DNA from 3 places in the Pantoea jilinensis genome. Region 1 is predicted to be linked to each of the others. Evidence: riboswitches for the same ligand, from Rfam matches in the RefSeq annotation. Region 1 holds a riboswitch; each other region holds the start of a gene.
The links. A riboswitch is a leader RNA that binds a small molecule or an ion and turns the genes downstream of it on or off. The one in region 1 is predicted to bind thiamine pyrophosphate.

Region 1 (3,207 bases):
CCGGGATCGTAGTCATAACTCAGCGCCTGGAAGATCGCCAGCTCAATGGTAGTGGCCTGCGGACCGCCGCCGAGTGACAGTACGGTGGCAAAGCTGGCGAAACAGAGCATGAAGATCAGCGCACCGGTCGGCAACAGCTGACGCCGCAGCCATGGCCACTCCAGCAGACGAAAATGATGCCAGCCGCGCAGGTCGAGCTGTGCCGCCAGCTGACGCTGTTCCGCCGGAATACTCTCCAGCGCCTGCAGCATCAGGCGGGTCGCCAGCGGCAGGTTAAAGAAGACGTGCGCCAGCAAGATGCCTGGCAGACCATACGGGGAGAAGTGATAACCCATCCCTGCCAGCTGGCACAACTGCGCCAGCCAGCCATTGCGACCATAGACGGTCAGCAGACCGAACACCGCGACCAGCACCGGCAGCACCAGCGTCATGGCGCACAGGCGCAGCAGCAACAGACGACCCGGAAAACGGCGTCGATAGAGCGCCCGCGCCAGCGGCACCGCAGGCAGCAGTGACAGCAGGGCGGAGAGCAGAGCCTGACCGAAAGAGAACGCGATAACGTGATGCAGGTAGTCATCCTGCAGCACGCTACGTAAGTCCGTGTCCGGTGCGGCGCTCCAGAGTGCACCGAACGCCATAAATGCCACGATGGTCAGCAATATCGTGGCGAGCGAACCGGGAATCAGCCAGCGCGGCATCAGCGGCTGACGGCGCGTTGCCACTGGCTAATCCAGCCTGAACGCTGGCTGGCCACCTCTTCCGGTGAGAACTGCAGAGCGGTGGAAGGCACGTTGAGCGCCGCGAAACCTGCTGGCAGCGGCGTATCAATCACCGGATACATCCAGTTGCCGGTGGGGATGGTGCGCTGGAAGTCAGGTGAGACCATAAACTTCATAAACTGCTGTGCCAGCGCCGGCTGTTTGCTGCTGGCTAGCTGCGCGGCAACTTCGACCTGCAGATAATGACCCTCTGCAAAGGGTGCAGCGGCGTAATTCTCTTTCTTCTCTTCGATGATGTGGTAAGCCGGAGAGGTGGTGTAGCTCAGCACCAGATCGCCTTCGCCCTTGAGGAACAGGCCATAGGCTTCACTCCAGCCTTTGGTGACCGTCACGGTTTTCTGCGCCAGCTTTTGCCACGCCTGCGGAGCCTGATCGCCATAGACTTTCTGCATCCAGAGCAGCAGACCTAAGCCGGGCGTGCTGGTTCGGGGATCTTCGTAGATCACCCGCCACTTCTCCGGGCTGTCGACCAGCTCTTTCAGGCTTTTTGGCGGATTTTTCAGCCGGGTTTTGTCATAGACAAACGCGAAGTAGCCATAATCGAACGGCACGAAGGTGGTGTTGTGCCAGCCATCGGGCAGTTTTAATGTCGATGTGTCGACCTGACTTTCGGCAAACAGACCTGTTTTCTGCGCGGCCTGCACCAGATTGTTATCCAGCCCCAGCACCACATCGGCTTTACTGTTTTTGCCTTCCATCCGCACGCGGTTCAGCAGCGACACGCCATCTTCCAGCGTGACGAATTTCAGCTCGCAGTCGCACTGTGCTTCAAAGGCTTTTTTAACCGCCGGGCCAGGGCCCCAGTCGGCGGAGAAGGAGTCGTAGGTGTAGACCGTGAGAACCGGCTTAGCCGCCAGAACGGGGGCGGAGAGTAACAGCAGCACCGGCAGAACTTTGTTTAACACTTTGCGCTCCTTCAGGAGAATAGGGGATGAGTCGCAAAGGATCTGAGCACAGAGGCCTCTCAAATCCCTACGTCGGTATTAACCGAATCAGGTTCGACGGGTCTCTCTCAGCGGCTTGCTTGTGGCAGGCCGCACCCCGTTGAGAACGTCACATTCTAGTCATTTCAGCGCCGGGGCGAAAGCGTCACAGCGCGGGTGGGGCGAACCAGGCCGATTTAAAATCAAACCAGCCCAGCGTATTCATCCGGACGCCGCGCATACTGCGCTGCCCTTCAAGCAACAGCCAGTGATGAAACAGCGGATGCAGGCCGGCTTCGTCGACCAGCTGTTTGCTCCATTCGGCCAGCGGCAGCGCTTTCTCGCGCCAGCGGGCCGCATCGCCGTGCCAGTCGATAGCAAGGCAGTGATGCAGCAGCGGGATCTCATAAAGCTGTGCGAACAGCGAATAATTCAGCGGCAGGGTAAAGTTCACGCTTCCCAACCAGATATCACTCTCCGTTTCGCCCTGATACCAGCTTTCGTAGCTGATCTCACGGGTCTCCAGCGTGACGCCATGCTCTGCCAGCAGCGGACGTAGCGCATTCGCGATGCCTTCATGCTCCACGTGCTGGCTGTACCAGGTCAGCGTCAGATGGGTTAAGTCGGGCGGTTTTTCTACTGGCGTCAGGTCACGGCGATGATGCCAGCGTGGCAGCAGACCATACGCCGGAAACCAGTAGCGCTGATAGCCGACACCAGCGTGATTGAGCAGGGCGATGGGGTTAAACAGGTAGCTGACCCAGCGCCGGACCGCTTCGTTTCGACCCTGCTCTGAACGCTGGTCGAACAAAAGATAGTAGCAGCCTTCTTCAAGGCGGCTCTCCTCCTGAACTTCATCGGTGCTGTCGCCCTGCAGACGGACACCCGCATAGACCAGCTCATCGCTGATGTCGGGCAGTACCCAGATAGAGACATCATCAATCAGCGCGCGAAAACCGAAGTAGTCATCAAACGCTTCGATCTTCAGCTGGCTCTCCTGATTGCGGATCACCCGGTAAGGACCGGTGCCAACTGGCTGGCGAGCAAAGTCGTGCAGCGTCGGCCATTCGCGCGGCAGGATCATCGCACTGACGCTGCCCAGCAGCCAGGGCAAGCCCTCGTCGGGCTGGCTTAAACGGATATCCAGCGTCCAGGGGGCAGGTGAGTCGATTTGCGCAATATGGGAAAAGAGCGGATGGGGGCGCTGACGCTCCAGCGTGGCGAGCACATCCTCCATCTCCAGTTCTCTGCCGTGATGGAAGCGAATCGCCGGACGCAGGAAGAAGCGCCAGTGAAGTGGAGACGTCTGCTGCCAGTGGTGCGCAATATCGGGTTCGATTTCCCCGTTTTCCTCATTTATCCGCGTCAGACCGTTGAAAATCTGTCGGGCAATGTGGGTTTCCGAGCGCCGCAGCGGCGAGCCGGGCAAAAGGTTGAGCAGCGGACGATAGTAGAGCACCCGCAGGATATGCTTGCCCTGCCGGAAACTGCGCCCCAGGTGCGCG
Region 2 (3,207 bases), 440 kb from region 1:
GTTTCACATCCTCTTTGTTGGGCAGACCCAGATGCTCTTTAGGTGTGACATAACACAGCATCGCACAACCAAACCAGCCAATCATGGCGGCACCGATACCCGAGGTGAAATGGTCATAGCCGGGCGCGATATCGGTGGTCAGCGGACCGAGGGTGTAGAAGGGGGCTTCATCGCACAGCTCGAGCTGTTCCGTCATGTTGCGGCGGATCATATGCATCGGCACGTGGCCCGGACCTTCAATCATTACCTGAACATCATATTCCCAGGCAATACGGGTCAGTTCACCCAGGGTACGCAGTTCGGCAAACTGCGCTTCATCGTTGGCATCCTGAATCGAACCCGGACGCAGGCCATCGCCCAGCGACAGGGAGACATCGTACGCCGCACAGATTTCACAGATCTCACGGAAGTGCTGATAGAGGAAACTCTCCTGATGATGGGACAGGCACCACTTCGCCATGATCGATCCGCCCCGCGAGACGATGCCGGTCAGACGTTTCGCCGTCATCGGGACATAACGCAGTAGCACGCCCGCGTGGATAGTGAAGTAATCGACGCCCTGTTCCGCCTGTTCAAGCAGCGTGTCCCGGAATATTTCCCAGTTCAGCGCCTCCGCCACGCCATTCACTTTTTCCAGCGCCTGATAGATCGGCACCGTACCAATAGGCACCGGGCTGTTGCGCAAAATCCATTCGCGCGTTTCATGAATATAACGACCGGTAGAGAGATCCATCACCGTATCGGCACCCCAGCGAGTTGACCAGACCAGCTTTTCCACTTCTTCTTCAATGGAAGAGGTCACCGCCGAATTACCGATGTTGGCGTTAACCTTAACCAGAAAGTTGCGGCCTATGATCATGGGCTCTGATTCAGGGTGATTGATATTCGCCGGGATGATAGCGCGTCCGGCAGCAACTTCCTGACGCACAAACTCGGGGGTGATGCGGGCGGGCAGATGCGCACCAAAGCTGTGACCCGGATGCTGTTGCAGCAGCACCTCACTGCGGATTCGCTCGCGCCCCATGTTTTCGCGCAGAGCGATAAACTCCATCTCCGGGGTGATGATCCCCTGGCGGGCATAGTGCAGCTGCGTGACGCGGCGCCCGGCACGGGCACGGCGCGGTGTCGGAAGGTGATCGAAGCGCAGATGATCCAGCCCCTCATCAGCCAGTCGCTGTTGGGTATAGCCTGAGCTGTTCTGTTCAAGAAGTTCGCTGTCGCCGCGTTCAGTAATCCAGCGCGCGCGCAGCTTTTCCAGGCCACGATGCACATCAATCTCTGCCGCGGGATCACCATAAGCGCCTGCCGTGTCATAGACCGGCACCGCTTCATTTTGCTCATAGAGAGGCTGTTCTTTGCTACCGCCAGTGTGGGTCGGGCTCAGGGTAATTTCACGCATGGGTACGCGAATATCCTCCCGGCTGCCGGTAATCCAGATGCGACGGGACTGGGGAAAGGCACTGCCGCTTTGCAGAGAATCGATAAATTCCTGCGCCTGGGCACGCTGTTCACGACGGGTCATTTTTGGGTCAGACATAGCAATCTTCCTGTTAAGAGGGAACGATGCTTGTCCGGAGTTCGGAAGGAGTAACCGTATAGACAGCGTAAGCGTGCTGACATACAGAGAATATTTACTCTTGTTCCCTTCGCAGGTTCTAACCTGATCAGGTTCCGCGGATCCCGAATTAACGGTCTCAGCCCAACTGGGCACTCCGACAAGAAGCTACTTTTTGCACTGGCGTCCTGTAACAGACTCCGGCGTAAAAAGCTTAAATTTCAAAGCACAAATAAAAAAGGTTCATTGGAAAGCGCTCCGCAGAACCTGTTTAGCATAAAAGGGCTGGAAGATAATCTCAACCCCTTTCCCGACGGCGATAATCAGGCCGGGCGGGCGATTTGGCTGTCATTCGCCACTGGCGGGGGGACGAGCTTGTTGTCCCATGCCAGCTGAATCAGCTTATCTTCAAGTGTAAACCGGGCTTCCAGCACTTCGCCCACTTCGGACAACGCCTGCTGGAAGGTCATGCAGTTTTCGTCATCAATCGCCTGCTGAAGGTGGCCGTCATAGAGCTGCATCAGACGTTCCGTATTGGCTTCCAGCGGGGGATAGATCTGCGCGGCAGCGATCATCGGGCTGTCGCCACTCATTTCACTGATCACGCGTTCATAGATACTGAAGTGACCCGCAGAAAGATAATCGACCAGGCCATGACAAAAGTTGTCGAGCGCCTGTTCATCCAGACGCGTCAGCGCCTCTTTATTAGGTTTAAGACCCACCAGGTGATAATAGGTCACCAGTAGCTGACGACGGGCTTCAAGCCACGAATCGACCAGTTCATTACTGCCACCTACGCGTTCAGCCAGGACGTCTAACTGGTTAAGCATATCTAACTCCATGTGAGTTATAGTTGTTTATCTACACACTTAACATCAGGGCTTCAGCGTGCGATTTGACGCTAAGGATGACGAAATAAATGCAATGCGAAATCTCAAGCGTAGACGCTGGATGGTGGATTGTCAGCCATGAACAGAAAATTTGGTTGCCACAAGGTGATTTACCCCACGGAAACGCCGAAAAATTTGGTTTAACTGGCAGTAAGGCCCGGACCATCGGTGAGTGGCAGGGCGAAAAAGTCTGGCTGATTTGTGAACCGCGTTCTGCCGATATGTTCTCAGTCCGTCAGCTAATCGATCAGGATGCAGCGCTGTTTCAGCTGGTGGGTCGCGGTGTTCAGCTGGCGGAATTCTACCGTTCTCATCGCTGGTGCGGCTATTGCGGCCATGAAATGCATCACAGCAAACATGAATTTGCCTGTCTCTGCAGCCATTGCCGCGAGCGTTACTATCCGCAGATTGCACCCTGCATTATTGTGGCGATCCGTCGCGGCGATGAAATCCTGCTGGCGAACCATGCCCGCCATCGCAATAAGGTCTATACCGTGCTGGCGGGGTTTGTCGAAGTCGGTGAGACACTGGAGCAGGCCGTGGCCCGTGAAGTGATGGAAGAGAGCAATATCCGCGTCAAAAATGTCCGTTACGTGACCTCCCAGCCGTGGCCCTTCCCGCAATCGCTGATGACAGCATTTATGGCAGAGTATGACAGCGGCGATCTGCAACACGACGGCAAAGAACTGCTGGATGCGGCCTGGTTCCGTTTTGATGACCTGCCGTTGCTGCCACCTCCCGGCACCGTGGCGCGTCGTCTGA
Region 3 (3,207 bases), on a different replicon from region 1:
GCCGCTGACGCGTTGCCGCAGTGAACAGCCGGGCAATATTCCCGGCGATATGATGGTGGAATACTACCGTCAGCGTGCCGGTGCGGGACTGATGGTCACTGAAGGCACCCAGATTGAGCCTCGCGGGCAGGGCTATGCATGGACGCCGGGGATCCATAGCGACGCGCAAATCGCGGGCTGGAAAAAGGTTACAGAGGCGGTACATCAGGAAGGTGCCACCATTTTCTGCCAGCTCTGGCATGTTGGCCGCGTGTCACACAATGAACTTCAGCCAGGTAAACAGCCACCGGTAGCGCCTTCAGCCATCGCAGCCGATAACGTCCGGGTATTTATTGAAACCGGGCCAGGCGCGGGGATACTGACCGCACCCAGCGAGCCACGGGCACTGACCACAGAGGAAGTTAAAGAGATCGTTGCGCTTTACCGACAGGCAGCGGAGAACGCCAAAGCAGCCGGTTTCGACGGCGTGGAACTGCATTCCGCTAACGGCTATCTGATTAACCAGTTTATTTCAGAGCATACTAATCTGCGTACGGATGAATATGGTGGCTCAGCGGAGAATCGTCTGCGCTTCCTGCGTGAAGTCGTTGAGGCCGTCAGCTCGGTCTTTGGCAGCCATCGCGTGGGCGTTCGGTTTGCCCCTCTGTTTTCGAGTACTGACGAAGAGCGCGTTTATCTCGGTCTGGTTGAAAGCGATCCCCATGCCACCTACATCCGTGCCGCTAAACTGTTGAATGAACTTGAAGTCGGTTATCTCTCCATTGCCGAAGCGGACTGGGATAATAGCCCGGACATGCCTGAAAGTTTCCGCGTTGCGCTGCGGGAAACATTCAGCTCTCCGATCATCTATTCCGGTCGTTACACGGCTGAAAAAGCGCAGCATGTACTGGAAAAAGGCTGGGGCGATCTGTTTGGTTTTGGTCGTTCATTTATCGCTAATCCTGATTTGCCTGCACGCATTAAATCAGGTCATCCGCTGAATGAGGTCGACCACGCCTCTCTGTATGGCGGCACGGAGAAGGGTTATACTGACTATCCTGTTTTTCAATCCTGATACTCTGTGAGGCGGCATGTCCCCCGAAAATGCCCTGAAGTTACTGTCCAATCCAACCCGAGTGGCAGTGCTGAAGTGGCTTAAGCATCCTGAAGAAGCGTTTGCGGGCTATACCCAGCTCTATCCCTTCGATCAGTATGGCGTCTGTGCCAGCCTCATACAGGACAAGGCGGGCTTATCACAGCCCGCCACGTCGTTATGCCTGAAAGCACTTCACAGTGCCGGGCTGGTCGAAGCCAGCAAAGTGGGCAAATGGACCTATTATCGTCGTGCTGAACCGCGTATTCGTGAAATCACCGACGTGCTGACACAATCACTGCAGGCGCTGTAAGGCGACTGCAGTTTAAACACCCTCTCATTGCCTACTGCTAACGCATTGCATTTGACTCTGGCGCAAAACCTTGCCTGTCCCCTAAAATTCTTAGCAGCCATCCTTTGCGCGCTTGACGAAGCTGCCCGCTTCACTTACAACTAAACCCGTCAGGGGAGTCTCGCCAGAGAGACTGAGAGGCTAATAGCGCATCGCGCGGCTTAGCGACCCTTAGAACCTGACCCAGTTGATACTGGCGTAGGAAGACGGGTATCGCATCAGATACTTGCCGCAGGGGCGCATGCACGACGCCTCTGCCTTTTCCCTCCGTATCACGGGTCTTCGTTAACGTATAACGAGGCCAAAGTGAAATATCTCATCCAGAATCTCTTTCTTCCTCGCCGGTGGACATCATGAGCCGCTGGTCGGTGCTTGGCAGTGGCGTGGCCGGGCTGTGCGTCGCCACACTGCTGATGGAGCGGGGCGAAACCGTCGAAATCATTACGCAGCCTGACTGTCGTGCCGCCTCACACTGGGCGGGTGGCATGCTCGCGCCCTGGTGCGAAGCGGAAAGCGCGCCTCAGCAGGTGATCGATTGGGGCCAGCACGCTGCAGGCTGGTGGTCGCAACGTGTTGATGGCGTGGAACAGCAGGGTACGCTGGTGGTTGCGCCGCCGCGTGATAGCCGCGAACTGACGCGCTTCGCCAGCATGACGGAAAAACATGAGTGGGTCGTACCGGGTGATATCGAACCGGCGCTGGAAAATCGCTTTGCCCGTGGTCTGTATTTTGCGGCGGAGGCGCATCTCGATCCCCGCCGCGCGTTGCAGCAACTGCGTGACAAATTACAACAGGCTGGCGTGCCCTTACACAGTGGTGAACCCACCGGCACCATCATTGACTGCCGTGGCATTCACGCCGCGGATCAGCAGCCCGCGCTGCGCGCCGTACGGGGTGAAATGCTGATCCTCCAGACGCATGACGTTCAGCTCTCCCGTCCTGTCCGGCTGCTGCATCCTCGCTTTCCCTGCTATCTGGTGCCCCGAGCAGAAGGGCACTTCATGCTGGGTGCCACCATGGTCGAAAGTCACGACAGCAGTCCGATTAGCGCCAGAGCCATGATGGAGTTGCTAAGCGCCGCTTACAGTCTGCATCCGGCGCTGGCTGAAGCGCGGATTGTGGAGAGCGGCACCGGCCTGCGCCCTGCCTATCAACAGAACCTGCCGGAGGTTCGTTTTGAGAATGGCCGTTTTTCGCTCAATGGGCTGTATCGCCATGGCTTTTTGCTGGCTCCGATCATGGCTGAAAACCTCATGCTGCAACTGACTCAGGAGATGACTCATGCGAGTTCAACTTAATGGACGCACGATTGAAACCGATGCAGGCACGCTGGCGGAACTGCTGCAGGAGCAGCAGATCGACCCGCGCTCCGTCGCCGCCGCGCTGAACGGTGAGTTTGTGCCGCGAAGCCGGTATGCCAGCCAGCAACTTGAGGCGGGTAATCAGCTGGAAATCCTGTCACCAATGCAGGGAGGTTAATGATGTTCTATCAATTTGCGCCGCAATCCCGCTTTCTTCTGGGTACTGCTGGCTATCCGTCTCCCGACATTCTGCAGCAGGCGATCGACGCCTCAGGTGCAGAAATCATTACTGTCAGCCTTCGACGGGAGGGCAGCGAAGGGGGTGCCTTCCGCACGCTACTGCAACAGCTCAACAAGCGCATTCTGCCGAATACAGCCGGTTGCCACACGGTAAAAGAAGCCGTGACAACGGCGCAAATGGCGCGTGAACTGTTCGACACGCCATGGATCAAACTGGAAGTGATCGGCCATGCTGACACGCT

Region 2: it holds a riboswitch for thiamine pyrophosphate, as region 1 does, so the genes downstream of both, thiC (phosphomethylpyrimidine synthase ThiC) here and thiB (thiamine ABC transporter substrate binding subunit) in region 1, are expected to answer to the same signal.
Region 3: it holds a riboswitch for thiamine pyrophosphate, as region 1 does, so the genes downstream of both, KTJ90_RS21105 (FAD-dependent oxidoreductase) here and thiB (thiamine ABC transporter substrate binding subunit) in region 1, are expected to answer to the same signal.

Annotation. Positions count from the first base shown of each region.
Region 1 covers NZ_CP077746.1:3,391,572-3,394,778, reverse strand. The annotation lists gene thiP (thiamine/thiamine pyrophosphate ABC transporter permease ThiP) at 1-722, opposite strand, end outside; gene thiB (thiamine ABC transporter substrate binding subunit) at 698-1,684, opposite strand; TPP riboswitch at 1,731-1,833, opposite strand; gene sgrR (HTH-type transcriptional regulator SgrR) at 1,869-3,207, opposite strand, start outside.
Region 2 covers NZ_CP077746.1:3,832,371-3,835,577, reverse strand. The annotation lists gene thiC (phosphomethylpyrimidine synthase ThiC) at 1-1,537, opposite strand, end outside; TPP riboswitch at 1,625-1,725, opposite strand; gene KTJ90_RS18050 (Rsd/AlgQ family anti-sigma factor) at 1,879-2,385, opposite strand; gene nudC (NAD(+) diphosphatase) at 2,475-3,207, shown strand, end outside.
Region 3 covers NZ_CP077748.1:350,522-353,728, reverse strand. The annotation lists gene KTJ90_RS21115 (alkene reductase) at 1-1,054, shown strand, start outside; gene KTJ90_RS21110 (ArsR/SmtB family transcription factor) at 1,071-1,385, shown strand; TPP riboswitch at 1,527-1,646, shown strand; gene KTJ90_RS21105 (FAD-dependent oxidoreductase) at 1,778-2,722, shown strand; gene thiS (sulfur carrier protein ThiS) at 2,706-2,903, shown strand; gene KTJ90_RS21095 (thiazole synthase) at 2,906-3,207, shown strand, end outside.